3 regions of the Bradyrhizobium zhanjiangense genome follow, and region 2 is predicted to be linked to each of the others. Evidence: riboswitches for the same ligand, from Rfam matches in the RefSeq annotation. Region 2 holds a riboswitch; each other region holds the start of a gene.

Region 1 (10,338 bases), 1.6 Mb from region 2:
CAGAGGATCGACTTGTTGGTGGTGTAGCTGATGGCGATAGCGAGCGCGCTGCCAAAGCCTATGCCGTATTTCGTGCCCTCTGATCGCACCACGTAGTAGCGGCTCTCGTTCATCATCGCTCCCTCACCATCATTTCACCTCTCACCCGGCCACCACGTTGATGGCGGATCGCTCGCCGAAATCTTGGTGCGCCGAAGCGCCACCAAATGGCTGCGCTTGTACGGATAGCCGCCCACCTGCGAGCAGTCTTTGCACCGCATGTAGCGCTCCAGCTCGTGAACCGGCGTTGACTTCGGTCGCCGCACGATGTCGAGCGCGACCGTCTGGTTGGTGTCGCAGCCGAGGCAGCGGACTTCCAAATAGAGGTAACCGGCATTGAGCGCATCGCCCAGCGTCGGAGACGGCTGCGCCGGTCCGCGAAAGCCGAGCATGCGCTTATTCCACGCCTCGCACGCGAGCCGGTCGGCTTGCTTGCGCGCTTCCGTCGCGCGCTCTGCCGCCGCCCGGACCGAAGCGCCGTAAATGGTCTCGCGCGATTTGGTGCCCATGGCGAGAAAGATCGCCGGACCATGATGGACAGACAAGCCGCTACAGCTTGCGGTGGATAACGTGCCGGGTACAACGGACGCGACAACGCTCCCAAAAAGCGGCGCATCAAGCTGCTATCGTCTCCGGGTTTGCACGAGCGTGGTCACGACCACTCCCACCAGAACAAAAACAACGACGATGGCTAGTGCTTCAAAGTACCCCATAGCGCTGACCTCCGTCAGCCCGGCCTCTTCCCTAATGTTAATTCATCAGAAGGACGGTCCCGTGCGACAAATCGCATCGGAGGTACTCTGCGCTTTCGCCTCCGCGCATATCCAATGACGGTCCTCACCACCATTTAGTAAAAGCGGCCGCCGGATGATCTCGGGTGCGCTCGGGGCCAATAAGGGTTGACCAAGCACATCGCTGCACGGCCAACCGCATTCGCTCGGCACTGATCCCATGTCGTATAGGAGCAGTCAAAGTAGTAGCTACCACCCCACTGCCAAACCTGAAGACAGACTGGATATCTGGGATCATACATTTGAGCTTTAGCCGAGGTAACCACTAGGATCACCGCGCTGCCTAGGATTATCCAACGTAGCATTCGCATCGTCCCCTCCTCAGTGGTCGGCTTTGCCATAAGCCTTCGTATAGGTCCGTGCCCCCTTTGGGTGCCCGACGTTTCCCTACGTTCAATTGAGCCGTCGATCGCGATCTCCTAGCTAGGGTGTGCGGTAGCGCCCCGCTACCGCTGCCCTCCTTGGGGCGTTTCCTCCCTGGACTTGGGCTGCTTGTGGCAACGCAGGCGGCCTTTCTTTTGTGTGGCACCGCCCATCGGTTTTCTCGGGTCCTTTGGGGAGCGTGAGAACTGCGGGGTACGCGCGACCGCGCAGTGTGAGGATATTTGCAGTTTTTGATTTCGCGCTTTCGTTTTGTACCAACTCGCACAGAAATGCGGTGCGCGGAGTGGCTTACGCAAGCCGTGATCTTCACACGGTTGGAACGCGGGGACCGACATAAGGTTTACTTTTTGCGTATCATCGCGCTGCGCTGACGGACGGAGGCGCCGCATGAAAGTTATCGTTGATGAAACCGGCGAGGTCATCGCCATAGCAACGGATGACCATATTCTGCTCGGGGGCCACCATCGCCTGGCGGTGGCGGGCAGCATGGGCAAAAGATTGTTCTGGCGAGATACCGGCGAACCTGTGAAGCTTGATCTCTTCTTCAAGCACCATCCGCATGGAAATTCCCGCCGTTCGGCCTGAGCCGTTCGCCTTAGTACCCTTTGAGTGGGTGAAGAACGCGAAGCACCCCGCCTATCGCCGGTGCAGGATCAGTTTTGATCTAGCACTACCTTGGCAATCCATGCGCCGTCCCTGATGACCCGCCGCTCCAGCCAGTCGGCCGATATCGAAAGGCGGCAACAGGAGGAAGCCATGATCATTGCTCTCTACATAGCTGCAGCCATCATCGTGGCTGTTGGGAGCCTCTACTTCGCGTGGCGAAGCAGCGACTTTCGGAAGTTCCTGGCGGGCGCGTTCTTTGTGTCATCGGGCATTTTGTTTTATCTCTATCTTGCCGATGTTTCGGTGCCTCTTCTAGGGACCGGCTTTGTCGAAACACCCCAGATCAGTGGTGCCCGCTCAATCGTCCATTTTGCCCTCTTCTTGCTCTGTTCATATTTTGGCTTCAGGAAGCCAGTCATACGCAGGCATTCCATCAATAAAGTGCCGAAGTAGTGCTATTGCGTGTACGTAAATTACGGACTGTTCGCTTTTTCATGACAGAAAAGAAAAGGCCGCCCCGAGGCGGCTAGTTCCAGACTTTTCTTCTTCTTATTTCTTGAGGGCGTCAGCGGCGTCCCGCGCTGCGTCCTTCACATCTCCTGCAGCCTTGTGGGCCGATCCCTTAGCCTTATCCATCTTGCCTTCGGCTTCGAGGTCCTTGTCTCGAGTAAGCTTGCCAGCACCCTCTTTGATCGCGCCTTTTGCCTTGTCGGCGGCGCCCTTCACATGTTCCCGGTCCATGATCGTGTTCCTTTGCCGTTCTTAAGACGGCACAACGAAAGCGTAGCAGACAGGTTCCTAGAGAACGTGCGCCGATAGCTATGATGCCCGCTTCTGGCCCGTTTGCGACATGCCCAGGCGGTCTGACGATGTCCGTTCAAAGCGGAAGGTGCAATGGGCGAGGCTAGTCGTCACGTCGCCACAAGAGAACCCACTTGCGTACGACCTCCCGGCCCGGCTCATCCGGAGTAATCGCTCCAAGCTAACATGCCGACCAACGATTGCTGCTAGTCGAAGCTGATCCCGCCGCCAACCGAAGGTGATCCCTACAAGGACGAAGCCTACGGGTTGTGGGCGATCAAGCAGAACGGCAAGTAAGGCCCGGCAGCGGTCGGGATTTCTATCGCCTAGCGCTTTACGCAATAGGACGACCGTGGTTGCGCCGCCAACGCGGCCTCCTGCTCGAAAGACACGTAACGGGTGTCGTAGCGCGGACACGCCAGAGCGGCACCTTGGGCGATGATCGCTCGATTGATGTCGGCGCCGTCGGCGGTGGTGCAATAGCCGACCTCACGGCTGTAGGTTTTTTCGCCGGTCAAGCGGCAGGTCAGCGTCCCGGTGACGAGCGTGACCATCACCCGCCGGGCGTTTTCGCCGCGCGCTGTCCCCAGCTCGGCGGCATCGACGCCTTTTAGGCGTATTGGCGTGCCCGCGACGACGACGGTGTCGCCGTCGATCACGCGGGCGGGGCCGCTGATGGTTGTCATGGGAGGCACGGCATGGGCGTTCGCCCAGTGCCGTGCTGGGACTTCGCCGGCGACGTAGAGCACCACGGCTAAAAGGACTGCGATCACGGAGAGACGGTTAAGGAAGGCGTTGTCCTCGCTCTCGGTGCGCTGTCCGAGGACACTGTAAAGGCGGAGGCATATAAAGACCGCCAGCGCTGCGAAGATAATGATGTAAGTATCCACGTCGCCTTCCAATGAAGAAAAGACAAGACGGTACTAGATTTGAAGTGGGTGTTCCGCCATTCATTTGTTAATCGTTGCCGCCGCTGGAGGGTACACCATTATCCCGCGATCGATACTGCAGCATGGCGGTCAGTCGGCGTAAGATGTATGGTTCCTGCCACGCATTAAAGCTGAGGTACGTGCCATGGCAGACGACCTTACCTATCGCATCTGCGTCATCGTAGGCGGCTTGATCCCCGTCCTGTTAGCCGCAATCGCAATCTTCGCCCGATGAAGGCACCGATACTGAGCCCCCGCGAGAAGCGCCTCTTGCGGCGTATCGCCCGTGGCTGCTCTGACAGATCTATTGCGGCTCAGATCGGCGGAAGAGCAGATCAAGTTGGCGAACAGCGAAAGCGACTGCTGCAAAAACTACAGCTCAATTCCCCGTCTGAGATTGCAGAAGCTGCCGCGCGGTGGGCATTTTGGCCATCTTACAAATTCACTGCGGCCGCTGACGAGGCGGCTCTCTGGCAAAAGTGTAAGGAGGACGGCAGCTACGGACCGCCGTCCTAAACTTCGCCTGCATCAATACCGGTAAGGATATTGCCCCGGACAAATGTATTGTCCGTAGCTGTCATAGTAGCAGCCGGAGTTGTAATAGCCGTAGGCACCCGCCGCAGCGGCTGCGCCAACCGCCGCAGCGCCATACCCCCAACCAGGGCGATAGTAACCGCGACCATAACCCGGATACCCCGCTACCGGACGGCCGGGGCGCCCTGCGATCGGGCGGCCCGGACGCCCCGCGATCGGACGCCCCGCTATCGGATGCGCTGGTCGCGCAATTCGTCCGGCGTGCATCCCACTGCCTCGGAAGCCACCGGCACGCATGCCGCCGCCGTGAAAGCCACCTCCACCGCCACGGAAGCCGCCGCCTCCGCCACGGCGCGCATACGCATCATCGGGGATGAGAGTTGCAGTGAGCAGAACAAATGCTGCTAGACCGGCGAGAATGTATTTGAGCATCGTTCATCTCCGAACTTGGAGTTCGTGAGCGAACGAGACTGGTGGCCTCACTGCGGGCAGCGTTGACGTAGATCAACGATACCGGCGGCGGATTGGACACAAACTGCCATTGCGGCGCGTTGCCCCCGCCGCGCGCTGCACTCTTCGGAAAATCACGGCGATGTGGGTCCTGATGTACGTCTTTTCTTACTCCGTCAGCCCAGCCGCCACCAACGACAGGGCGGACTGGCGGCTCCTTCCCACCGTGGTGTTTCAGGAATTCTCGAACGAAGAACGATGCAGGGCGGCCAAAACGGCGCTGGAAGGAAGTTTAAGGGACGCCGGAGCCAAGCTGCGCAGCGGCCTAGAAGACCTGAAGGCTATCGGCAAAGCTGACCCTACGCAAATCATCATCGCCTACAACGTGGAATGCCTTCCGAAATAAGGTCGGCACCACCCCTACTTTTTCGATGGTCACGGCAGGCAGCGAAACGCGACAGCAGCAAGCGACGGGCGCGGCAGCATCATGGGCCGTAGGAAGGCCGCACGGCGTCCCGGGGGCGGCAGGACTATTGGTCCCCAGCCAGCGCATACAGTGAAATAGGGCCTAATAGGGCCCAGCCTCTTTCCGGCAGATCTCTCGCCCTCCAGTTGCGGCCAGGAAACTATTTTATTTTCAGGGGCTTAAGCCGCCCTCAACAGACCAGAAAAGCTGCTTGCGGAAAGGACCACACGGTTTTGCCGTACGCGCGGTTCGTTGGCACCGCAGGGTTCGACGGCGTTGTGCACGTTGCCATCGAAATGCTGACGCGACGAACCTGACAGCGCCGTCCGTCCGCGCGAAGCCTTAGGGCTCACGGAGAGCAATCCGTCCTGCCCGCAGCTTTCGCGCCCGACGCTGCCGCGTCCACCGCTCCCCGGCTCCGCGATCATCACGACACATGATCGCCCCTCAAGGGTGAGCCGGGATGGGCGATTATACGTCAATTCCGAATTTCGGTAAAGCGGAATCTTTTTGCGCGGGCGGGTTGACAGTCCGGCGACACAGCAAGATCCTGTGGCCCCGATGGCGCCACGACGTCGAACGCAGCGGCGCTCAGGCCGACATCGCTCCCTTGCGCCCGAACGGATCGAGCAGACGGACAATCTCGCAGGCGGCGACGAGACCGGTGAGCCAGGCGGCGCTGGTCAGCCCGAGGCGCGTCACGATGGCTGCGGTGAAGGCGCCCTCTCCGCCCAGGAACGGCGTCGCGGCGAGCAGCGCGAGCTCATAGGCCGCATAGGCGGCGACGAGCGTGACGGCCAGCGCCAGCGGCGTGCGGCCCTGCGGCAGCATGCGCAGCACCGCAGACGAAACGGCGGTCGCCAGCAGCGCGGCCGCGCCGATCGCAAAACCCCAGGCGACGGTGCTGCCGTCGATGGGATAGTGCAGCGCGCCGAAGCCGATGGTCTGGTTGACGAGCCAGGCGCCGGTGACGACGAGCAGCGCCGGCCGCAGCGGCAGCATCGCGGCCGCGACGACGGCAAAGGCCGCGAACGGTGTTGCACAGGCGAGCGCGAAGCTCGCGAGCGCGCATGACGCCGCGAGCAGCCCAAAGCAGAACATCGGCGCAAGGCGCGGCGTCACCGGATGAAGCCGCAGACTGTCGGCGTGAGACGGCTGGATGCTGAGAGCCATAAGTGATCTCCTTCTATTCGAATTCTAGTGCATTTGGGGACGTGTGACAGCCCTATCGACGTCAGAACGTTGCGCCGGCTTTGAGCAGATAGCTGCGGCCGGGCAGCGGATAGGCGCTGAAGCGACCGTCGGTAAAGGTGCTTGCGACTGCATAGTCGTAGTAGAGCGCGTTCAGCAAATTGTTGACGCTGAGCGACCAGAAGTACCGCTCATATTGACCACTGAGCTTGAGGTCGATCGTGCCATTGGCAGGAATCGGCTTCTGAGTGCCGGCCTGGTCGTTGTCCATGCGACGCTCGCTCCAGAACCGCGCGGTGGCGTCGAGCACCACATAGTTCTGCCAGATGTTCCAAGTGACACCCACACTCGCGGTGTAGCGCGAGACCAGCGGCACATCATTGCCGGCCCAGACGCCCTCTCGGAAGACAGCCCTCGTATAAGCCATGCCGGCGCGCAAGAGCAGCGCGTCGTTGACGCGATAGGAGACACTGGTCTCCGAGCCGTAACGGCGGGTCGGATCGAGATTGGTATTGTAGAACAGGATTGGATTGAAATGGATCTCGTTGGTGAGGTCCATCAGATAGAGACTGCTCTGCATCTGAAGACCGCCTCCCTTGATACGCAGCCCAGCCTCGACATCCTGCGAGGTCTGGGTCTTGAGCAGGAACGTTTGCGGCAGTGGATTGAAGAAGGGATCGAATGAGGGTCCTGACGACACCCGCTCGTCGACGTCAGGCGTGCGAAACGCCCGCGCGGCGCGGCCGAACAGCGAGACCATGTCGTTGAGGCGATGCTCGGCACCGAGGTGCAGCGCATATTGGGTCTCGTCGCTCCTGAGCGGGAGCGCGCCGATGTCGGCGTTGAACGGAGCTGCCGGATCAAAATTGTCACGTGCCGACAGACTGATGGTCTGCACCCGCGCGCCATAGGAAACGTCGGTCGTAGGCGTCACACCCAATGTGTGCTGAAAATAGCCCGCAACGGTCTGCTGCCTGAGGTCGTAATTGTGCCAGGCGGCGAGACCCTGGCCGGCGCCGCGGTTCTGCTGAAAGCTCGCATCGTAATAGTCGATGCCGGTCAAGAGCTGGGACGGCATTCCGAGCAGGAGGCTCTTCACGCTGAGCCGCGGCGTGATCGACCATGTCGTCAGATCAGCGTCGACATAGGTCGAGGTGAAAAAGGCGGGCACGGGCGTCGGACTGGAGAAGAAAGCACTCTGCTGCCTCTTGTCGCGCAGGCCGCCGTCGACGATGAGATCGACGTCGTTCACCAGGGTTTTTGTGAAGCCCGCTGTCGCGCCAAAACCTTGCTGGTTGGCATAGTTGAAGGGCGTGCTGGTCCCCTTCCGGTTGGTCGCGAGCTCGTCGAGGCCGATCGAGGGATCGACGGTGCGGCCGCCCGGCAGTCGCAGCTCCTGATTGTCGCCGGTCACGGTCAGGAACGCAGTCAACCCCGGCGTCGTGTAGTTCAGATTGCCGACGCCGTTCTCCTGGGAATAACGATTGTTGTCACGATAGCCATCGGTCTTGACGGTGTTGCCGTAAAACGAGGTCGACCACGGACCGGAATTGAGCCACGTCGAGACGTTGGCGAGCCTGGTGTTGAACGAGCCGAAGCCGGCCTCGATGCCCGCGGCCATGGGTGGTCCGCCGACGCCGTTCTTGGTGACGATGTTGATGACGCCGCCGACCGCGTTGTCCCCATAGAGCACCGCACCGGAATTGCCGCGCGTGATCTCGATGCGCTCGATGGAATTGAGCGGGATGGTGGCAAGGTCCACCTGCGCCATGTCGATGTCGTTCAGCCGCCGTCCGTTGACCAGCACCAGCGTGTTGGCGGTTGCGAACGCGCCGAAGCCGCGCAGGTCGACACCGGTCTTGGCGCCGATCGGACCGCCATAGAACGTCGTGATCTGGGCGCCCGGTACTTGCGTCGAGATGATCTCGGCAAGCGTCTGCGACGGCGAATGGGCGATGTCCGCGGCCGTGATGACGGTCGTGGCGGCGCCGACGATGCCTCCATTGTTGCTGGCCGCCTCACCGCCAAAGCCGGCCGAGCCGGTCCCTGTCGGCGCGCCGTTCGGCGTCGCACGGCGTCTCCCCATGTCGCCATCGCTGCTCGCCCTGGCACGCGTGCGGTTCTGATCGTCGGCCCTGGTCACTTCGACCGGCGGCAACTGCTCGGCGGCAGTCTGGGCGCGGACGCCCCTCATATTGAGGACAAGAACGGGAATGATGAAGCTGGACGCCAGCCAGGCCGTGCGACGGCACCGGATTGCGGCGGAAACGGAAGACATGCGAACAAAACCTCGGCAGGACATCAGTGGCACGTCACAGCGAACGAGGTTTCACGACGGAGCGATCAATCGCTCCGGTGAAGCTAATGTCTGTACTCCCCGACCGACATCTTCGCGTGTGACCACGGCTGACGGCAGGTCTCCTGGCTCGCGGGTCGTTACCTCTCCGTCGCCTTCCCAGGACCGAGATTCCCAGTGGCATAGGACGAGAGATTCGCCGCTTACAGTTGCGGGGGCAGCCATGGCATTGAGAAGATCCCGGCGTTGGGAAAATCTCGCACCACGTTCCCTTTTGATCTCCGTGAGGAGAACCGTCGCGGATCTTTTACGAGTCGTGCAGCCCGGGAGTCAATCGGCTGGTTGCATCTGGCAGCGACCACTCGCCGCTGCCGGTGCGTCCCGCAAGCAGAGGCCCGGCAGCTACGTCCGCCCTCGCGGGCGCTGGGCCTGCGCCCAAGCGATGGCGACGTCGCGTGGCGGAACATCGATGCGCTTGATCGGCGTCAGTTCGCCGGAGGCAGAGACAATCGCGGTCTCCTCGCGGCGGCAGCGCCGACACACGAAACGGACCTCACGCGGGAATGCCGACCAGCTTGAACGTTTGACGTTGGCAGCCATCGGCCATGCGTCGCAATGCGAGCACGACACTAGGAACCGGCCGGGATCGAGCATACCCATTCAATCGGACTCCACGCGTCCTGCCCGCCTCCTTCAATGATTAATCCAAGTGAATCGTTCCGGTGCCTGGGCACCGCCGACGGCCTCCTGTCTTTTGGCGCGCCGGCGATTTTGGCCACAAGCATCAAGAACTCAGCGAGCCCCCTTGAGGGTGCAGGAGGTCGTGCAGGTGACCGTGGTGCCGTGATCGCATGACTTGCAGGCGCTGACGCACTGGTTCATGTCGCGAGGATTGTAGCTGTAGTTTCGCATCGGGCAGGTCGACGTCGAGCCGGTGATGTCCTGCTCCTGATCGCAGGCAGCCGTCATGAGCGCGAATATGATCACTGCAACGAGACGCATGGGATTGCCCGTCAAACATGGCAAGTGACACTCGCGAGGCGCTGCATTGCAACGAACCCCGGCCTTCCCACTACGAGCCATCGCCAATCAGCGACGCCCGCATGCGCCTGAGAATGCGCGCCAAATGTTAAGAACGGATTGCAGTCGGCCTCAAGCAGCAGCGCTGGTCGCGATCGCCTGCCGCATATCCACCGCCAGCTGGCGGTACTGCTCGGCGAGCTTCAGATAGAACTCGCGCTTGGTGCTGTCGGTGGCGAGCTTGGCAATCAGCTCGCACTCGGCGGAGAGCGTCTCGAACCGTTCGAGCCTGTCCTCAAGGTGTGTCATCGGCGTGTCCCCATCTGACGCCTCAGGGACGTCGAGCCTAAGCCCGGGAAATAGGTCACGGCGAACATCGTTATGGAGTAGAATCGTTTTTTCCAGTCGGCGACGCCGGACGGCAGGCAATGCTATTTCTGCTCCAACCGCCAGGCGCCGTCCCAACCCACGTCCGGCGGGTTAACCTCGAACTGCGCGATGCGGCCGAGCAGCGTGCGCGAGGGACCGTCGCCGGGGACCGCTTCGAGCGCGGCGTTGAAGGCGGCGCGGGCGTCGTCGAAGTGCCCGGCGCGATAGGCGGCAAGGCCTTCGGCATAGTGCGTGCGCAGGCGCGCTTGCGCATCGGTGAGTGCGCCGGCCTTGCCCATCACCTCGAAGACGGCCTGCGGTGCGCGCTGCCCCGCGACCGCGACGCGATCAATCTCACGCAGTTCGAGCAGTGAGCCGATCGCATCCGCCGTTGCTTGCGAGACCAGGACGCGGGTGCCGTAGGCCTTGTTGGCGGCCTCCAGCCGCGAGGCGAGGTTCACG
Region 2 (10,338 bases):
TCCTCGCGCCGCGCGCGTGCCGATCATCGTCTTCGCCGGTGATCACGGCATCGTCGCGCAGGGCGTGTCGGCCTATCCGCAAGCGGTCACCATCGCGATGATGGCGAATTTTGCCTCTGGCGGCGCCGCGATCTCGGTGCTGGCGCGTGAGCTTGGCTCCAGCCTGGAGGTGGTCGACGCCGGCACGCTGGCGCAGGAGGAGATGGCGGGCATCGTCACCGACAAGCCGCGCTCTGGCACGCGCGACTTCAGCGTGGAAGCTGCCCTCGAACCTGCGGAACTGGCATTCGCGTTTGAGGCCGGTCAGCGCGCGGTTGCGCGCGCAGCAGCCAATCAGCCCGATCTGCTGATTTTCGGCGAGATGGGCATCGGCAATACCACGACCTCGGCAGCGATCGCGGCGAGCCTGCTCGGCATCAGTGCCGAGGAGATCGCCGGCAGCGGCACCGGCATCGATGCGGCCGGCCGTGCGCACAAAGCGCGGGTGATCGATGCCGCGATTGCGCGCCATGGCATTGCAGGGGCTTCGCCCGAAAACATCCTATGCGCGGTCGGCGGCCTCGAGATCGCGGCGATCTCAGGCGCGATCATTGCAGCTGCGCAGCGCCGCATCCCTGTATTGATCGACGGCTTCATCGTGTCGGTGGCGGCGCTGGCGGCGGTGCGGATCAACCCGTCCTGCCGGCCGTTCCTGCTGCCGTCGCATCAATCGGCAGAGCAGGGGCATCGGCTGGTGCTGCGTGCGCTGAACGTGCAGCCGCTGATCAGCCTCGATCTCCGGCTCGGCGAAGGCTCCGGCGCCGCGATCGCGCTGCCGCTGGTGCGGTCGGCTTGCGCGCTCCACAACGGCATGGCGACATTTGCGCAGGCCAATGTGCCGGACCGTCCGGCCTGATCCGGCTCAGGCCATCCGCTGATTGACGGAAACGACGCGCCACCCGGTCGCGAGCCGGTCGATCCGGGTGAGCGACAGCGGATCGATCACGAAGCGCAAGGCGGCGTGCGGTGTCAGATCCAGCGCGATGCAGAGCGCAGCGCGGATCGTGCCGGAATGCACGACGAGCGCTGCGGAGCCCGCGCCGATCCGCGAGAGCCCAAGCCGGACGCGCGTGACCTGATCCTCAAAGCTCTCGCCGCCCGGCGGACGTCCGCGCGCCGGATCGCTCCAGAATTGCGCATAGGCCTCGTCGCCAGCCGCGTCGATCTCGTCATGCCGACGGCCGGTCCATGCGCCAAAATCCTGTTCACTGAATTCGGGCATCAACTCGGGCGCGAGTCCCAGCGCCTGCGCGGTCTCGACCGTGCGTCGCGACGGGCTGGCATAGCTCGCGGCGCTTCGCGGCAGGCACTGCCGCAGTACCTGCAATTGCGCGCGATCGCCGAGATTGGCCGGCGCGTCAGCCGGATGGATCGTCCCCGCGACGCCGTCGACCGGTGCATGCCGTATCAGCCAGAGGAAGGTCTCGCCTTCCATGCTCATCTCCGAGGAAGTTGGTTGCTGTGGCAATAACGCCGCAGCTTGCACATTGACTCTGTCTTGATCGTAATCCTAGATGGCTTCGACGGTTTCCCCGAGAGGGGATGAAAAGGGAATGCGGTGCGGGGAAATTGTCCCCAATGCCGCGGCTGCCCCCGCAACTGTAAGCGGTGAATCCTTCGTCAGAAGCCACTGGGTCCTCGGTCCCGGGAAGGCGACGAAGCGGTCACGACCCGCGAGCCAGGAGACCTGCCGTCAGCCGTGGTCACACGCGAAGATGTCGGTCGGGGAGTACAGACATTCGGCTTCATCGGACGGCTGATTAGCCAGGGTGAGACCTCGTTCGCTGTGACGTGCCACTGACGTCATACCGAGGTTTCGAACCGTGTCTTTCATCCATATTGTCCGACCGCGCCGCTTCCTGCTTGCCTCCGCGGCGCTCACATCCTTTGCCGTTTTTGATCTGCCCGTGGCGCTGGCGCAGCAGGCCCGCGAACCCCTGCCGCCGGTCGAGGTGTCGCCGGCGCAATCCCGCAAGCAGGCCAAGCCGGCGGGCCGGGAGGCGCAGAGCGCCCGCCGTGCAGCTGCACGCAGACCGGCGGCCGCATCCGCAGCGCCCAAGCCTGTCGTGCCGGCCGCCGCGGCAGCAGCGCCGCTCAACAGCAATGCGGTCGCCGAAAGCGCTTCGCGGCTCGGCCTCACCGTGCGCGAGACGCCGGCGACCGTTGAGGTGATCTCGGCCGAGACGATGCGCGAGCAGGGCTATCGCACTGTCTCCGAGGTGGCGCAGGGCGCAGTCGGTGTCACCTCCGGCGACAATCCGGCTGAACCTTCGGCCTTCTCGATGCGCGGCTTCACCAACAGCCAAATCAACACGCTCTACAACGGCATTAAGATCGGTCCGCAGAACATGACCTCGCGGATCGCAGATACCGCCAATCTGGAGGCGGTGGAATTCCTGAAAGGTCCGGCCTCGCTGATCTCGGGCGAGGGCGCCGCCGGCGGTGCCATCAACTTCGTCACCAAGCAGCCGCATACCGGACCGATCCGGAATGAAGCTGACTTCTCCTGGGATTCCCTGAACTCGTTCCGCGCCCATTACGGTTCCGGCGGCAGCACCAACGTGCAGGGGCTGGACTATCGCTTTGACATCAGCCGTTCCACGCTCAACGGCTTTGCCGACGATACCAATGTCAAGACGTTCGACACGTCCGGCCAGCTCAATTACCGCATCTCCGACAGTCTCAAGATCTGGGGCGCGATCGAGTACCGGGAGGATCGTTCCAAAGCCTATTGGGGCGCGCCGCTGGTGCCGATCGCCTTCAGCGGCTCGCACGCGACGAGCGGCATCGTCTCCGGCAATTACGTCTCGAACTACAACGGAACCAATCTCGGTGCCGTCACCATCGATGATCGTACCTTCAACACCAACTACAACGTCCTCGACAACCGCAACGTCGCGCAAGAGGTGTGGCTGCGCGGCGGTTTCGAGCTGAAGCTGGCGCCCGATCTGACGCTGAAAAGCCAAGCCTATGGCTTCGGCGCAGAGCGCACCTGGTTCAACAACGAGATCGAGGCGTTCAATTCCACGACGAACATGGTCGATCGTGAACGCTTCTATGTCGCGCACAGCCAGCGGCTGGTGGGCAATGTCACCGACCTGCTCTGGGATGCGAACATCGCTGGCTTCGACAACCGGCTGGTCACGACTCTCTCGTCAAGCTATCTCGATTTCGTCAGGCCGGGCGCGGCGAACTTCCCTGGCGATTCCGTTTCGCTCGTCGATCCCAACCGCGGCTTTTACGGCCCGCTCACGATCCAGCAGCAAACCGCGCGCATCGACAACGAGGCGCTGTCGTTCGAGGACCGGCTGAAGCTGACACGTACCTTCGCTCTGATCGGCGGCCTGCGCGTCGAGCATATCGGGCTCGACCGTAACTCGACCGATAAGAACGGCCTGGAGAAGGCTGGCTTCCCGTTCACCAAAGACTGGGCGCCGGTGACGGGACGCATCGGCTATACCTGGGAGGCTGTTCCTGGCCTGACCTTCTTCAGCCAGTACGCCACCGGCGCCGACATCGCAGCCAACAACATCTTTCTGCTCGGGCCGACCCAGCCGCTCGACCTGACAACCGCGCGCACCTATGAGACCGGCGTCAAGCACCTGTTCTGGGACAACAGGGCGGAGTGGTCGTTTTCCGCCTACGACATCGTGCGCAAGAACGTCTATGCCGCAGCTGGCGGCATGCAGCTCAACATCGCCGGACGGCAGGAGTCGAAGGGCGTGGAGCTCGCGGCGGCCGTGCGCCCGATCGACCCCCTGCGTCTCTGGGGTAACATCGCCTATGTCGATGCGCGCTACGCCGACTACAACTTTGTCGGTGGCTCGTTCTCCGGCAATACGCCGCCGAACGTGCCGCGCATCGTGGCCAACGCCGGCGCATCCTGGCGCTTCTTCACGCCCTGGCCGGTGGAGCTCGGCATCACCGGCCGCCATGTCGGCGACCGTTACAACACCGATGCCAACGTGGTGACGATGAAGGCCTATACCGTCGCCGACGTCTATGCCTTCGTCGACATCCCCAAGACGGTGTTCAATGCGGTCGACCAGGCTCGCTTGACCTTTCGCGTCCGCAACATCACCGACAAGCGCTACGCAATCTGGGGTGATCCGTTCTATCCCGATCAGATCCTCCTGGGCGCGCCGCGCACCTATGAGATCTCGGCGGCGTTCAAATGGTGAGGCCGCGAGCATAAGATGAGCGCGATCGTCCTCTCGCACCGCTGGCTCGGGATCGCGTTCTGCCTGCTGTTCGCGATGTGGTTCGCGAGCGGAATCGTGATGCACTTCGTTCCGTTTCCGTCGCTGACGGAAGCGGAGCGATTTGCCGGACTCATGCCGGTGGATCGCGGAGAGAGGAGGATTTCGGTCGCGGACGCCGTTGCTGCGAGCGGGATCGTGGATGCCACGCGCGTTCGGCTGATCCAGCGGAGCGACGACGCGGTCTACATCGTCTCGGGTCCATCGCGTCAGCGCGCGATCCGCGCGGCCGACGGGAACGACGCGTCGGTGAAATCCGCTGATGTCGCACTGGCTATTGCGCAGGCTCATGCGCGCCAGCGCGAGATCGATGCCTCGCATGCGACGATCGTCGGGCGTTCGGACTACGATCAGTGGAGCGTGCCGAACGGCTTCGATCGCCATCGCCCGCTGTTTCGCGTGGCCCTCGGCGATGCTGCGGGGACGGAAGTCTACGTCTCGTCGTCAACCGGTGAGATCGCCTTGGATACGACGCGCAGCGAGCGCGGCTGGAGTCTTGTCGGCAGCGTGCTGCACTGGATCTATCCGACCATCCTGCGCAGCAATTGGACCCTGTGGGACCGCGTGGTCTGGACCTTGTCGCTGCTGGCGCTGATCGCGGCTGTGCTGGGTGCGGTGCTCGGGATCGTGCGGGTCAGGATTGGCAAGAGGCAGATCTCGCCTTACCGTGGCTGGCATGCGCTGCATCACCTGATTGGCCTCGCAGCGACGGTCTTCGTGCTGATCTGGATCTTCAGCGGCTGGCTCTCGATGGATCACGGCCGGCTGTTCTCGCGCGGGCAATTGACCCCGACAGAGGCCGGCGTGGTGAACGCCGCGCCGGATTGGCGGGAGGCCTCATCGCTCGATCTGCAGCCAATATCTGCCGCGGCTCGCGAGGCGGAATGGTTCGCGTTTAACGGCCATGTCTATCGGCGCGATCGGGTTGCCCTCGGTGGTCAGACCTTGAGCAGGAGAGGGGATGCGCTGCGCGATGGACTGGCGGGATTCCTTGATGTGCACGAGATTCAGGCTCTGACGGGGCGCCTTACAGTCGGCTGCGGCCCACCGTCCGTGCTTCCTGATAGCGACGAATACCCCGCGCTATCCACAATGCCGGGTGCACCGGTCTACCGCTCGCGCTGTGATGGCGACCTCTGGTTCGACATCGACGGGGCCGATGGCAACGTGCTGCAAAGACTGGATCCGTCGCGGCGCGCCTACCGCTGGCTTTACAGCGCGTTGCACACGCTCGACTTCCCGATCTTGCTGGCCCACCCGCGGCTGCGTGATGTCGTGATCGTCAGCCTCTGTACGCTCGGGCTGACCTTCTCCGTCACCGGCATCGTCATCGGCTGGCGGCGCTTGCGGTCCTCGCTGGCAACTTGAATTGAGGCGCAACTGCGGCTCGATACGGTCGGGTCAGCAGATCAGCAATGCCTTGCCCCATCATCATTGACGCCTTTTCGCAGGCGGCCTTTCAGTGTAGCTCTGCGCTCGCTCGAAGCGGCGGCGCCAACCCGTCGGAGACCGAAAATCATGCAGGAGACCCCAAGGATGTACCCGAAAGTTCAGATGTTCATCGCCGGCGAGTGGACCGACGGCACGTCCGGCAAGTCGGAGGACATCCTCAATCCCGCCACCGGCCAGCCGATCGGCAAGACCCCGCACGCCTCGCGCGCCGATCTCGACCGCGCGCTGGAGGCGGCCAAGGCCGGCTTCGAGGTCTGGCGCAAGACCTCGCCGTTCGACCGCTACAAGCTGATGCGGAAAGCGGCCGACATCATCCGGTCGCGCGCCGCCGAGATCGCGCCGGTAATGACTATGGAGCAGGGCAAGCCGGTGGTCGAAGCGCAAGGCGAGACCATGCTGGCCGGCGACCTCATCGACTGGTTCTCAGAGGAGGCCCGCCGCGCCTATGGCCGCATCGTGCCGCCGCGGATGGGCAACGTCTCCCAGCTCGTGACCAAGGAGCCGGTCGGCCCGGTCGCCGCGTTCACACCCTGGAATTTCCCAATCAACCAGGCCGTGCGCAAGATCTCGGCCGCGCTCGCCGCCGGCTGCTCGATCATCGTCAAGGGCCCGGAAGAGACGCCGGCGAGCTGCATGGAGCTGGTGCGCGCCTATGCCGACGCGGGCATTCCCCCCGGTGTTGTCCAACTGGTGTTCGGCGTCCCGGCGGAAGTGTCGGAATATCTCATTCCGCATCCGATCATCCGCAAGATCAGCTTCACCGGCTCGACTGCGGTCGGCAAGCATCTGGCTGCGCTCGCCGGCCTGCACATGAAGCGCGTCACCATGGAGCTCGGCGGTCATGCGCCGGCGATCGTGTTCGCGGATGCCGATCTCGACAACGCTGCAAAAATCCTGTCGGCCAACAAATTCCGCAATGCGGGCCAGGTCTGCGTCTCGCCGACGCGTTTCCTCGTGCATGAAAGCGTCTACCAGCCCTTCGTCGACAAGTTCGTGACGGCCGCCAAGAGCCTCAAGGTCGGCAATGGCCTCGACAAGGACACCCGTATGGGGCCACTGGCCAACCCGCGCCGCGTCGACGCCATGGAGGGCTTGGTCTCCGACGCGGTCCAGCGTGGCGCCAAGGTGCAGGCCGGCGGCAAGCGTATCGGCAATGAAGGCTTCTTCTTCGAGCCGACCGTGCTGACCGACGTGCCGCGCGATGCGCGCATCATGAACGAGGAGCCGTTCGGCCCGCTGGCGCCGATCACCTCGTTCCGCAGCTATGACGAGGTCGTGGCGGAAGCGAACCGTCTGCCTTACGGCCTTGCAGCCTATGCCTACACCACCTCGACTAAGACGATGCAGGCGATCGGCTCCGACATCGAGAGCGGCATGGTGTCGATCAACCACCATGGTCTCGCGCTGCCGGAAGTGCCGTTCGGCGGCATCAAGGATTCCGGTTACGGCTCCGAAGGCGGCCTCGAGGCGATCGAGGGTTACCTCAATACGAAGTTCGTCACCCAGGCGAGCGCGTAAGAATGGTGTACGGGTTAGCCTTGCGACTGTGCGAGGCGCAGTCTGCAAAGGCTAACCCCTGCGATCCTGTGCCCGCGCGGACAGCTTGACGGGGCACATCAGCGCGGCCGGTGGCCGTGACCGCCGCCACCGCAAGTCCCTTCACGGATGCATATAGCGTTGCCTGCATCCTTCTGGCGAGCGCTTAAGGAAACGAAAAGCTCCGGCAAGACATGCCGTGACAGCGATGCGCCGCGCTTGATCGCGGCAGCGTCTGCAAGGAGGCGCGAAGTCCCCCCCAATCGCCGCTGGCGAAGGCGCAGTTAGTGGCATACCATTTGCACGCCAACGGGCAGGTTTCACCTGCCCTTGGCCAATGATGGCCGGCATCACGGCAATAGTGGGAGGACTTCATGGATCGCAGGACCGTATTGAAGGGACTGGCTGGCGCGGGCAGCCTGGCGTTGACGGGTGGCCTCTCGGCCCCTGCGCTGTCGCAAGGCGCAGCGGCGCGCACGTTGCGCTTCGTGCCGCAAGCGAACCTCGCCAATTTCGATCCGATCTGGGGCACCCAATACGTCGTGCGCAATGCCGCCGCGATGGTCTGGGATACGCTCTATGGCATCGATTCCTCGCTCCAGCCGCAGCGGCAGATGGTCGAGTCCGAGGAGACCTCCGACGATGGCAAAATCTGGACATTCCGTTTAAGACCCGGCCTCAAGTTCCATGACGGCGAGCCGGTGCTGGCCAAGGACGTCGTTGCGAGCCTATCGCGCTGGGCCGCGCGCGATCCGATGGGGTTGATGATCGTTGCGATCCAGCAGGAATTGACTGCTGTCGACGACCGCACGTTCAAATGGGTTTTGAAGCAGCCCTTCCCGAAAATGCTCTATGCGCTGGCCAAGAATAACGCGCCGTGCTCCTTCATCATGCCCGAGCGTATCGCGAAGACCGATCCTTTCAAGCAGATCACGGAATATGTCGGCTCCGGGCCGATGAAGTTCGCCAAGGGCGAATGGGTGCCGGGCGCCAAGGCCGTGTTCGAGAAATTCGCCGACTACGTCCCGCGGCAGGAGAAGGCATCCTGGCTCGCTGGCGGCAAGCAGATCCTGATTGATCGCGTGGAGTGGGTGGTGATGCCGGACCCGGCCACCGCTGCCGCAGCGTTGCAAAACGGCGAGGTCGACTGGTGGGAGAACCCGATCGCCGATCTCGTGCCCGTGCTGAAGAAGAACAAGAACATCAGCGTCGACATCGGCGATCCCCTCGGCAATATCGGCTCGTTCCGCATGAACCATTTGTTCGCGCCCTTCAACGATGTGCGAGCGCGGCGCGCGGTGCTGATGGCGCTCAGCCAGGAAGACTATATGCGCGCGATCGTCGGCGACGACAACGCGCTCTGGAAGTCGCTGCCGGGCTTCTTCACGCCGGACACGCCACTCTACAGCGAACTGGGCGGTGAGATTCTCAAGGGCAAGCGCGATTTCGACGCGGCCAAGAAGTTGCTCGCCGAGAGCGGCTATTCCGGCCAGCCGGTGACGTGTCTGGTGGCGCAGGACCAGCCGATCACGAAGGCGCAAGGCGACGTCACCGCGGACCTCCTGAAACGGCTTGGCATGAATGTCGACTTCGTCGCGACCGATTGGGGCACGGTTGGCTCTCGCCGAGCGCAGAAGACGCCGCCGGGGCAGGGCGGCTGGAACATGTTCCACAGCTGGCATGCCGGCGCCGACTGCATCACGCCCGCCGCCTACACCGCCATTCGCGCCAATGGCGACAAGGCCTGGTTCGGCTGGCCCAATAGCCCGAATACCGAGAAGGAAATCACGGCCTGGTTCGAGGCCAAGAATCTCGAGGAAGAAAAGGCAGCGATCGGGCGAGTCAATAAGGCGGCGCTCGAGGATGTCGTCTATGCGCCGACAGGCTTCTTCTTGACCTATACGGCGTGGCGCAAGAATGTCTCCGGCATCACCAAGGGGCCGCTGCCGTTCTTCTGGGGCGTGTCGAAGTCCGCATGATCGTGCGCTGAAGCCAGATGCTCTCTTACATCCTCCGTCGCATCGTCGCGACCTTGCCCGTGATGGCGATCGTCGCGCTGTTCGTGTTCAGCCTGCTCTACATCGCGCCGGGTGATCCGGCCGTGGTGATCGCGGGCGACCAGGCGAGCCCGGAGGATGTGGAGCGCATCCGCCAGAGCCTCGGCCTCGACCGTCCCTTCCTGGTCCAGTTCGGAAGCTGGGTCTGGCGCATCCTGCACGGCGATCTCGGCACCTCGATCTTCACCAATCTGCCGGTGTCGGCGATGATCGGCCAGCGCCTCGGACCGACGCTGTCGTTGATGATCGTCACGCTCCTGCTCACGATCGTGGTCGCGGTGCCGCTCGGGGTGGTCGCGGCTTGGAAGGCCGGCAGCCTGATCGACCGCGCCATCATGGGCTTTGCCGTGTTCGGCTTTTCGCTGCCGGTGTTCGTGGTCGGCTACATGCTCGCCTACGTCTTCGCGCTCGAATTGGAATGGCTTCCGGTGCAGGGCTATACGCCGCTCACGGCGGGCTTCTGGCCATGGCTCGAGAACCTGATCCTGCCGGCGATCGCGCTCGGCTGCGTCTATATCGCGCTGGTCGCGCGCATCACCCGCGCGGCTATGCTCGAAGTGTTGCAGCAGGACTATATCCGCACCGCACGCGCCAAGGGCCTCGGGCAGGGCGGCATCCTGTTCATTCACGCGCTGAAGAACGCGGCGGTGCCGATCGTGACCGTGATCGGGATCGGCATCGCGCTCCTGATCGGCGGCGCGGTGGTCACGGAAAGCGTGTTCGCGATCCCCGGCCTTGGCCGTCTCACCATCGATGCGATCCTGCGCCGCGACTATCCCGTCATTCAGGGCATCGTGCTGCTGTTCAGCTTCGTCTACGTCCTCGTCAATCTGATGATCGACGTCATCTACACGCTCGTTGACCCGAGGATCCGCTATTGACCGATACGACCGTCAATTCGCAATCGCTTCCCGCCGGCCTCGTCGTCGCGCCGCAACTGCCCGAGATCCTGCGGCCGGTCACGATCCGGCGCGGCTTCATCGGGCTCTTGCGCG
Region 3 (10,338 bases), 3.5 Mb from region 2:
TCATCAGCTTGTTGTGTGCGGGCGCTCGAGCGTTCGAACTCTCAGATTATTCCTTACGACGTGGGCGATAACGCCCGCGCGATGCGGCTCGCCTCCGTACTAGCGTGCGGCTTTGACATCCGCGGGATACGGCCGCCAACACTGGCGGTCTACCAAATCGCTGATGCAGGAGAGACCTCCGATGCCGACGCGAGTAGCGTTTTTTTACGTCGGTCGGCTAGTTAGTCATGGTGGTCGTAATCCTGCGCTATTTGATCTTCGGCGCTGGCTGAGCCTGGTAATCATAAGCAGGACCATAGATTGCTTGGCGGATCGGGAGTGAGAGTGTGCCGGAATTGTCGCGTGTTCCGGAGGCCGAGAGCTCAGACCCTGCATGCCTCGCACCGCGATCTGCCGCTTGAACCCCCCTTGGTCCGCCTAGCGCATTAACGTGCAGGCATGAATACTGTTGGCCGCGATATGAGTGCTTCTTGGTGCTGGCCTCGCGTTGCCAACATGAGCACGTAGAACACAAGGAGGATTAAGAGGCCGCGCATACCAAAGATCTTCCCAAAGCTATAACAATTGTGGAGCGGATTGTATTCGGTGCATTTGATGCAGCCGATGCACGCGAATTGCGCGGACCTCGACGAAGCCCTGTATCAGGCGGCAAACGACCAGCGGACCGCGCGAAGGTGCCAGCACTAGCTCAGCAAATCGACCCTGCCGGTGTCGAGCCGATACAGCCCCCCGACGACCTTCAGTCTGTTCTGCTCAACTGCCGCGTTCAGAATCGGCCCCGTCGATTTGAGTTTGTTGACATTATCGACTACATTTTGTCGGGTTGCTTCTGCGAACGTGTTACCGGTTTGCTGGCGAGATGCTTTTACTGCAGGCGCAAGCGCAGCGACGAGGGATGAAATGTGCCCCGGCGGCGGCTTATCGTCGTGAAGCGACTTGATCGTGGCGTCAATCGCACCGCAATGATCGTGGCCAAGTACCAGGATCAGCGGCGTGTTCAGCACGGCGACCGCATATTCCATACTGGCGAGCGTGTCATCGTTGGCGAAGTTGCCGGCGAGGCGGCACACAAACAGATCACCAAGTCCGCTGCCGAAGACAAGTTCAGGCGCCACGCGAGAATCGGCGCAGCTCAGAATCGCGGCATATGGATTTTGCCCGTCCACCAAAACAAAGCGCTCGCGCGTAAAATCGTCGCCTGGTGATACGCCCTGGACATAACGATCGTTCCCTTCCATTAGCCGCTTCAGGGCAGCATCCGGCGAGAGCAGGTTATCCGGCTTGGGCGGCGTTTTTGCTTCCTTCGCATCGACAATGTTGTTGTCAAGCCGCAGGCAAGCCGCCGAAACAGCGAACAGCAACAGCGAGCGGCGCGAAGGCGCGATCTTGGTCAGATAGGACATATTCGGATAATGGCCTGAATGCATCTCACCTCATCGCGCGGCTTTGCGCCACCCGGTGGCTTCGGCTTCCGCTTCGCTGCAGAGCCAGCGTTCACCGGACTTCTTCGTCATGTCGATTTGTTCGTAACCGAGTTGCCCGGGCAAGTGGTAAATGCGCTCGCCGTTGCGGTCCACGGTGCCTTTTATCAGACACTCTGACGAGGGCGGGTCCGATAGCAGCGCGGATCCGAGCAGGAGTTCCTGAGCGTCGATCGGAACCGAGCTCGCGCCGATGATGACCGTCCCCTTGTTGCGGCGACGCCAGTCCCAGGGCGCGATGAACGCCCCCGACCACAGCCCCGCATAGGCTGTACTCGCCACCAACTCGTAGATTGCGTAGGTATGGTTAGATGGACCCGATGATAGTGCCCAGCCCGAGCGTACCATCCAGGCGTTCACGTTCTCGCCTTCGATGAAGCAACTGCCGCGCGACCTGCCGTATTCATCAACTCCTGTGGTATGACAATCCCACGTTCGTCCGTTCGAATGCTTGATAAGCTCGTCGCGAGCAGCTACGCCGCAAGCCCATTTCCGGCCGCGTGCGTCGAGGCAAATCTGGTCAGTCTCAGGAGCGTCGATGCCTGAGAGCCGAAGCTTGGTTTTCTCGAGCTCGATCGTATTGCCGTCGAGGATGCGCGGAGGGCCGCTGAGCTTCGCCGCACAGACCGGAGATGTGATGACAGCGAACAATGCGACCACCATTACGCGGTGTTTCATCCCGACAATAACCTTTCGCTCTTGATTCATGTTCACGCACGATCCGGCGCCGCCACATTCGACTGCTTAAACGCACTATGTCCGTTATTGGGCCGCATCTTTCGACGGTCGCTTTATGAAAGCTTGGCCGTCATTTCCAAGCTACGACCTGACGCTGCGTGAGGTTCAAGCGATTTCTTCCGGTGTGCGTGTCGCGGTATCCGTCGAGCATCGATCGCCGGTCTCACTCACTGGTCGCGCACTGCACCCTCTCGGCCTGAGGAGGAGATCCCCATCGCTCAGCCGCCAACTCGGTATGCGGGAGAAAGCCGAACCTCGGAACGCTGTTTCTCACGCGATTGAAGAAGAAATGCGCCTGTGAAATTTGACGGTCGAGTGGAAGTCAGGCCTGGAGGAGCTGCCTGTATGCGTTGTGCCAACCCCCATCGGCAGACAGAAGGCTGCCGACGGTTTCGGCGAGGGCGATGACATTTTAAATTCTTGTCACGAAAAGACTAAGTTCGAAAGAAATCTGGTCTCGCGCCCTGTCTGAGATTTGGACGAAAGGCGCCACGGAGTTCAGCTCAACGCTTGCTGCGCAAGTGAATCGCAAACCGCGCAAAACCCGGAGCGCTCTTTCGGAGAACCCGCCGGGATGGTCGTTGATGTCAATCGCATTGTGGCTTTTTGCACCTCTGCGCTGCACCATAATCGTTCGTGGTGCCGCGGCCCCGTTCGTAGAAGGCCCGGATTCAATCGCGGCCGCCATTTCGTAGTATGCTTCCCCGTGATCACATGTGGAGATTTGCCCAGCAAGCCGCGCAAGGACGTGCGTTTGCGCCAGGGAAATTTAAGAACAACCATGTGGAGCCATGGCTTCGTCGTATACGCACCGGCGAGGGGTAAGCCGCCCGCGTGTTCGGACGATCGCGACTGCCGTCCTGATGCCATTCGGTGCGAGGCGTCAATCCACAACATGAGTTGGCCCATCGCGGCACCCGAGCAGGTAGCTCTGGTGCGGTTCAGCCGATTCAAGCTACACATCATTCTCAACCACCTCACCCAATGGAAATGAAATGGTTGCAGCCCCCGGGAATTGCCGGTCTCTTCTTACGCGCTTGACGTGGATGGCCGAGTCAGAGCTGAATTCGCAACCAAAGACGGCGCCAGGGCGGGTGGAGCAGAACTAAAGAAGCGTTTTCCCATGCTTCAAATCCGGATCTATGATGCGCAGACGAATGCGCGCGAGGAAATCTAGCCGCCGACCTCAGTCCGGTCCTCGATGCCTCGCGCACGGCTCCGGACTCCTGGTTGGGGGCACTCAGAAAAGGACCGGTTGGTCAGGGGGTATGCCGGGGCTGCTAACACTGCCCCATTACCCTATTAACCGGTTTCGTCGCGGCACTCGATCCGGCGTGCCGCCTCGGCGTCGGAATGCTCACGCTCTTGCGGGTGCCAGTCAGTCGCGCGATGCGCGGTTCGCGCCCCGGATCGGGCTTGAGCTCGAAGCATCTGCAGGCCCGGTCCCGTGAAGATTGGCATGGAGAGCTGGTTCTCTCGCAAATGGTGTCCTCCCACTGCGTGGGGTGCGCCGAGGTCAAGCCACTTCTCGCAAGACGGCACGCGCCGCTGAGCTCGACTCCTCGCAGAAAGAGTCGGAGGTAATCGTGCTCCCCATTTTTTTGATGGCCGGCTGAAGGCCGCGGGAAAGGCTCGCGACTGTTCAACGCGTAAACACCGGAGATTTTAGAGCTGATATGTCTTGCCGTTTCTCTGAGGCATTCGGCTTTAAGGAGCTGCGGCGCGATCTTGCTCTGCGCGATCATTTGCCGAGGCCTTTCGCTCCCCTCTACTCTTCCCGTTCCTTTGGCTCCAAGTGAGAGAACCAGGAGCCAGGAGGAAAAGCCGCGATACGCTTGGCAAAGGAGGATTGCGGCTCCCAATCTTGTCCTTCGCTCTTCTCGAAAGTGATGACCCCGTTGTATGTAAAATAACGGGGCCCTGGGATATTACAGTTCACCACAAGCAAAACGCGCCACAGATCACCTTTCTCGGTCGGCTTGTCATTCTGCTTCGGCAAGTAGTCCACTCCAACTGGATCAACGATAGTGCAGCGGCCCTGCCGCAGAAGATCGCCGAGCCGGCCTTGCGTGGTCGTCACAAAGTTGAAGTTGGCCGGGTCATGCAGAAAGCCAAGATTTGCGTCCCTTTCGCCATCCTTGACTTCACTGGCGATCAACGAGAGCGCGAAGGCGCGCCAGCCCAATTCCATCGGCTTTGCGTAGGGCGAAGCAAGTTCAATCGTCCCGTCGAGTGCGACCTTCCAGGTGATAACGTACTCTTCGTCTGATTTATCATCCCGGTGCCTGGTCCAAGAAACGAAAACATGTTCATTTTGGTCAAGTTCAGCGACGCCCCACATTCGAGGGACGAACTGTGCCACCTTCGAGGCGTTGGAGATAACTTGTTCTATTGTCTCACCGTCTTGCGCTCGCCACTGTGACTTGAATCTTTGGATAAGAGGGCTGTCGTTTTCGATAGGGGGGCTGTCGTTGGCGCGAACAGTGTTGCTCGTCGCAGCCAGCCCGGCCAGGCAGATCAGGGATCGACCGAGCCAAAGCCATAGCGCGCGTCTTCCTGACGTTTTCTTCATAACCGTCGGCCTATTCGGTCTCATCCACACGTCATTCCAGAGCGGGCAACCTTCAACCTGTTATGCGCGAGCGCAAGAAGTTAGCGGCGACGCGACGGGGCGACCACTGGTTTCCCGTGCGAGCAGGCGCTCCCCTCTATGTCACGCGCCGCTAACTTCACTGCCACCGACAGCCTCAATTTGCTGTGCTGGACATGCCCAGCAGGAGGACTGGGCATGCAGAGGACGTGCATTCTTCGTGCCAGATAATAGACGGCAATTCGCACCGGTTTTGTGTCCTCTTTGTCGACTTTCCGACTGGCGCATGTCTCGATGTTTCCGTTCAACCTCTCCAGCGCGGCTTATGCATCCCCGTCACGCACCGGATGTTCGACGGCACAGCGGAACGCCTCGGTGCCAAGTTCCTGATGAGAAGTGGCAGCCCGTTTGCCGTCATTGAACCGTGTCGTTCGGTTATCGTTGCCGGAATGTGGGCTTTCGATCTCTGCCGTGGCTTCGGGCACTTTCGGCCAAGGGGCCATGGCGCGCCCTTTCGCGACGTGCGGCGCTCCGGAAGTCGAGAACAGCCTCAGTCGGGCGCGCTTTGTACTCGATGGCGAACGACGCCAAGCCGATCTTCGCCGAGCATTTGGGGTGTGGCTAGCACCGCAAATCAAACGTGCTGCCCGGGTATGTTGCTGGCTTATCCAGATGTCTTGGGCCTATTCAACACGGATCCTGTTGGTCGAGAAGGTGGCTGGATGGCGCACGTGCTCGAAAAACCGCTGGGAAGCTGGGACGGGCGACAATGCGTTCTGCCCTCGAGGCAGCAGTCCCGACCGCGCAAGCCGCATTTGTCCGTTCCACCGATCTGGCGTGCACCCCGCGGGCAGCTGCGATGCTCATTGCGATATCGCTGATTGGAGAGCGCTTCTACATCATCTCAATGATAGAGATGCACGGTCATTCGCGTAGCAGATGTCGCAGCATCAGCTTGAGACAGAATCTGGGAGGTTGACGGAAGACTTCTCTTGCCGATAATCCAGGTCGTCGAGGTTCTCCGGTTTCCATTTGATCCGGAGCTAAGAGGGAAGCCGGTGAAAATGCCGGCGCTGCCCCCGCAACTGTGAGCGGCGAGCCGCTGTCCAACGATGTCACTGAAGCCTGCGCGGCTTCGGGAAGGCCGGACAGCAGCGATGACCCGCGAGCCAGGAGACCTGCCCCGACAAAATATTCGTCCACGGGCGGGGTGTCCCGGTGGTGCGCCAAGCAGCCGTCGCACCGCGCGACTTCCCCTGCCTGCGTCCGCCATGGCCTTTGCTCCCAACATGGGGTTAACGCTATGTCTCTTCTCTCCCTTCCTGTTGCCACGCTCGGAACGCCACGCATCGGTCCAAGGCGCGAGCTCAAACTCGCTCTAGAAAGCTACTGGGCCGGAAAAAGCAGCGAACAGCAGTTGCTCGAGGACGCAGCTGGCCTGCGTGCCGCGAACTGGGCTCGTCAGAAATCTATCGGCGTCACGGTCATTCCATCGAACGATTTCTCGCTGTATGACCAGGTGCTCGACACAAGTGTCATGGTTGGCGCCATCCCGGAGATCTACGCCTCGAAAGACGAATCCGTTTCGCTCAAGACATACTTCGCCATGGCCCGCGGTTCACAATGCGACGACCAGGAAGCGAGTTGCGGTCACGGACCGCGCGGATTTGGCGCACCCGCGCAGGAGATGACCAAGTGGTTCGACACCAACTACCACTACATGGTCCCCGAGTTTCACAGGGGACAGACTTTCAGGCTATGCTCTCGCAAGCCGATCGAGGAGTATGAGGAAGCCAAGGCCCTTGGCTTTCAGACCCGCCCTGTCCTGATCGGGCCGGTCACATTCCTAAAGCTCGGCAAGAGTCCCGATCCCACGTTCCAGCCACTCTCACTGCTGGATGAACTGATACCCGCGTATATCGAGGTTCTGCAGGAATTGGCCAAACGTGGGGCAAATTGGGTTCAGTTCGACGAGCCCTGCCTGATTCTCGATCTGGAGGAGGGGGCGCGAAAATCTTTGCGACATGCCTATGACCGGCTCGCCAAGGAGGGGCCGGCCATCAAGATCATGGTTGCCAGTTATTTCGGAGACCTCGGCGACAATCTCGACACCGCCTTGAGCCTGCCAGTTGCCGGGCTGCACCTCGATCTGGTTCGAGCGCCACAGTTGTTGCACCAGATTATCGCTGGCGGCCGAAGTGATCTCGTCATGTCGCTCGGTGTCGTCGACGGTCGGAATGTATGGCGGTCGAATTTGTCGTCGCTGCGCCAGCAGCTCGAACCCGCGATTGCGAAGCTTGGCAAGGATCGTGTACAGATTGCCCCATCCTGCTCGCTGCTTCATGTGCCGGTCGATGTTGAACTCGAGACCGGTCTCGCTTCCGACGTCAAGAGCTGGCTTGCTTTCTCGGTCCAGAAGATGCGGGAGCTTGCGATCCTAGCGCGGGCACTTGCGGGCGACCAGAATGTTGCGCTAGCTCTTGCCGAGTCGGAACGTGCCGCGACTGTCCGCCGGTCTTCGCCGAAAATCCGTGATGCCAATGTCGCTGTCCGGATGACAGCGATCGACCAGACCATGCGTCGGCGCGCGAGCCCATTTGCCCGTCGTGCCGAGATCCAAAGAAATCGTTTCGGACTACCGGCTTTTCCAACCACGACGATCGGGTCGTTTCCGCAGACCACAGAGGTCCGGAATGCCCGTGCGGCGTATGCGCGAGGCGCGATAAGCGACGAGCAATACGACAGGTTCCTCAAGGAGGAGACTGCGCGCGCCGTACGTTGGCAGGAGGACATCGGTCTTGACGTCCTCGTGCATGGCGAGTTCGAGCGCAATGACATGGTGCAGTACTTCGGCGAGCAACTCGCCGGCTTCGCATTTACCAGGAACGGATGGGTGCAGTCGTACGGCTCGCGCTGCGTCAGGCCACCGATCCTGTTTGGCGATGTAGTGCGGTCGAAGCCTATCACCGTGGACTGGTGGCGCTACGCGCAATCACTAACGAAGAAGCCGATGAAGGCGATGTTGACGGGACCGGTGACGATCTTGAACTGGTCCTTTGTTCGCGATGATATTCCCAGAAGCGAGGTCTGCCGCCAGATTGCGCTCGCGATCCGAGACGAAGTCCGCGATCTCGAGAATGCTGGTGCGACCATGATCCAGATCGACGAAGCTGCACTCCGCGAAGGATTGCCGTTGCGTCGGTCGGAGTGGGCGGCTTATCTCGACTGGGCCGTCGATTCCTTTCGCATCTGTTCATCGGGCGTCGCCGATCAAACGCAAATTCATACACATATGTGCTACTCGGAGTTCAACGACATCATCGGTGCAATCGCTGCAATGGACGCGGATGTCATCTCGATCGAGACATCACGCTCGAAAATGGAACTACTCGACGCGTTCAGGAACTACGAATATCCAAATCAGATCGGGCCGGGTGTGTACGACATCCACTCTCCACGCGTTCCCGAGACGGGTGAAATGAAGGAGCTGATGGCGTTGGCTCGGACGCGGCTGCAGGATTCGCAGCTCTGGATCAATCCGGACTGCGGCCTGAAGACGCGCAAATGGGAGGAGGTTCGGCCAGCGCTAGCGAACATGGTCGCTGCCGCCCGCGAACTGCGCGCTGCATTCGACCCGCGAGGCCGTTGATCGGGGGTTGGGTCTCTTCTCGACAAAGCTGATCCGCTTGTGGTCATTTGCGCTCTCGAGAGCCGTGGGAACACAAAAAAATGCCCGGCCCCGCTTAGCGGGCCGGGCGAAAGTCTGGGAGGAGCGAAGCTGACGCATCGCGCGGGCTTCCATCGGCGGAGGAGGACAGCCGCCGGTTCGATCACGGCGAGGACATTCGCCGAAAATCTGAGCCCAGTTGAAGCACAAGCTCAGCGTAGCTCAATTATGCCGTGGTATGCGACCGTATAGCCTGAGAGTTAGAAATCTACACCAAGGTTTGTCGCCCATGAGCACGTCGGCACGATTACGACGGCAGCGAGAGGGCATGCCGGGCGGTCACCGCAGGACACCAACAGCAAACTCGATGCGCTTTCCTGCCTGGAACCCTGGGTTCGATCAGCGCGACGTAAGCCCGGCTCCAAGGAAGCGGTTCCCCCCGATAGTTGGGTTTCGGCTTGGGCGCTGAGGAGCACCCTATCGGCACCGCGGAAGTGCCCGCGAGCACCGCCATTTGTTTTTCGACAGAATGAGCATGAGGTCCACCTCCTGCTGTCAAACGGCCGCGATCAATACGGCGCGTCCGTCTCGGCGCCGTGTCACGGATTGCCGTCCTTGGCGGACGATAACGCGACCGAGCTCCGTTCGGCCTCAGCTTCTTGCTCCAATTGCAGAATATGCGCTCTTAGCGCATCGGAAGTCGCTGCCGCTGGCTCACTGAACAGCGGATCTCCATCATTGGTGAGGGCGGAAGCGATTTCGGTCCAATCCTGAGCCGAGAGAGCCTTCAGGGCGGCGGGAAAGAAATCTCGTTCTTCCCACATCATGTGGTGCCGCTCGCGTAATATAAAGTCGCATATGATATTGCCGACGTCTTGCCGAAAGAGGTCACGATCCGCGAGGACAGCGTCAATAGCTCGTGCGAAGTGGTGCAAACGGTCGACGACTTCCCGGTGTTCAAGCGCGAGATCGCCGACGATTGCAACTGCATCCGGATCGCGAGCCTTGAGCTTGGAAAAAATCAAGTCTTCCTGTGGATGATGGTACATCTCGGGGTAAACCTCGAAATAGCTGATAATGGCGCGAATGACCTCATAATCGGGGCGGATCCCGTTCTCAAAAATCTCCAATTCGCGTTGAAGAGCGACCAGAAGCAGATCAATGTTGCGATGCTCTCGAAGCAGAAGATCGATGATCATTGCGGTGTTCCTGGAGGCACATCTAGGCTGGAAGCGTTTCTGCCATTTGCAAGACTGCCCAAGCCGAATTCGGTGTCCTTCGCAGCCGCGACCGAAGAGATATGGCTATCTCCGGCCTCCAAGCCGAAGCTGTCACCGGGCAGATAAAACGCACCGTTCTGATCACGTCCGTCTTCCAGAATGTTGTAGGCTCGCACAGCACCCGAAGCCACCTGATAGAGATATTGCGCTGCCTCGTCTTCGCGGTAGATGTCGCTATTGCGAGTGAGACGCTTCGGTCTCGCAATTATGCCAAATGGTCCACGACGATGAGGTTGCCCACGCAAGACGCTGGTCGGATGGCGTCCCGTCTCGGTAAAACTGGCGGCTTGGGCGTGCACGGCGGACCTTATCTTGTGAACGTCGATGGGGACGCAGATTGGCTGCTCCTGACGAATTGGGAAATTTGGATGTTTTCCCTAGGTAGAAGTCCCTAAGTATTTACACGTAAGTCCCTTGAGGAGGGCGTCTTGCATGGGAGCGGCGCGGTCACTTGGTTGCTCAAACATGCCCAAATCGGATTAGAAAGCTGCTCGTCGGCCGCGTCCATGGAAACAGTCGGAAGGGCATCGCCGTACCCCTGAAGAGCTCCAGCCAGCCGAACGTTGTCGTCCACCGCCACTT

What was found. A riboswitch is a leader RNA that binds a small molecule or an ion and turns the genes downstream of it on or off. The one in region 2 is predicted to bind cobalamin.
Region 1: it holds a riboswitch for cobalamin, as region 2 does, so the genes downstream of both, XH85_RS22705 (TonB-dependent receptor) here and XH85_RS45435 (TonB-dependent receptor) in region 2, are expected to answer to the same signal.
Region 3: it holds a riboswitch for cobalamin, as region 2 does, so the genes downstream of both, metE (5-methyltetrahydropteroyltriglutamate--homocysteine S-methyltransferase) here and XH85_RS45435 (TonB-dependent receptor) in region 2, are expected to answer to the same signal.

The regions. Positions count from the first base shown of each region.
Region 1 covers NZ_CP022221.1:4,751,319-4,761,656, reverse strand. The annotation lists gene XH85_RS22760 (hypothetical protein) at 1-116, opposite strand, end outside; gene XH85_RS22755 (hypothetical protein) at 135-548, opposite strand; gene XH85_RS22750 (DUF3551 domain-containing protein) at 887-1,135, opposite strand; gene XH85_RS22745 (hypothetical protein) at 1,602-1,799, shown strand; gene XH85_RS22740 (hypothetical protein) at 1,914-2,273, shown strand; gene XH85_RS22735 (CsbD family protein) at 2,370-2,561, opposite strand; gene XH85_RS45950 (thermonuclease family protein) at 2,948-3,511, opposite strand; gene XH85_RS48080 (LuxR C-terminal-related transcriptional regulator) at 3,782-4,066, shown strand; gene XH85_RS22715 (hypothetical protein) at 4,689-4,940, shown strand; gene XH85_RS22710 (hypothetical protein) at 5,592-6,173, opposite strand; gene XH85_RS22705 (TonB-dependent receptor) at 6,235-8,385, opposite strand; cobalamin riboswitch at 8,586-8,800, opposite strand; gene XH85_RS22695 (hypothetical protein) at 9,280-9,489, opposite strand; gene XH85_RS45270 (hypothetical protein) at 9,640-9,816, opposite strand; gene XH85_RS22690 (adenylate/guanylate cyclase domain-containing protein) at 9,939-10,338, opposite strand, start outside.
Region 2 covers NZ_CP022221.1:6,333,030-6,343,367, reverse strand. The annotation lists gene cobT (nicotinate-nucleotide--dimethylbenzimidazole phosphoribosyltransferase) at 1-895, shown strand, start outside; gene XH85_RS30525 (histidine phosphatase family protein) at 902-1,474, opposite strand; cobalamin riboswitch at 1,547-1,748, shown strand; gene XH85_RS45435 (TonB-dependent receptor) at 1,863-4,220, shown strand; gene XH85_RS30510 (PepSY domain-containing protein) at 4,236-5,666, shown strand; gene XH85_RS30505 (NAD-dependent succinate-semialdehyde dehydrogenase) at 5,835-7,268, shown strand; gene XH85_RS30500 (ABC transporter substrate-binding protein) at 7,661-9,265, shown strand; gene XH85_RS30495 (ABC transporter permease) at 9,283-10,224, shown strand; gene XH85_RS30490 (ABC transporter permease) at 10,221-10,338, shown strand, end outside.
Region 3 covers NZ_CP022221.1:2,878,553-2,888,890, forward strand. The annotation lists partial or broken gene XH85_RS46540 (8-amino-7-oxononanoate synthase) at 1-144, shown strand, start outside; gene XH85_RS13380 (carbonic anhydrase) at 684-1,427, opposite strand; gene XH85_RS13385 (thermonuclease family protein) at 1,434-2,189, opposite strand; gene XH85_RS13390 (nodulate formation efficiency C protein) at 3,988-4,791, opposite strand; cobalamin riboswitch at 5,807-6,009, shown strand; gene metE (5-methyltetrahydropteroyltriglutamate--homocysteine S-methyltransferase) at 6,113-8,458, shown strand; gene XH85_RS13400 (hemerythrin domain-containing protein) at 9,076-9,675, opposite strand; gene XH85_RS46545 (cyclic nucleotide-binding domain-containing protein) at 9,672-10,055, opposite strand.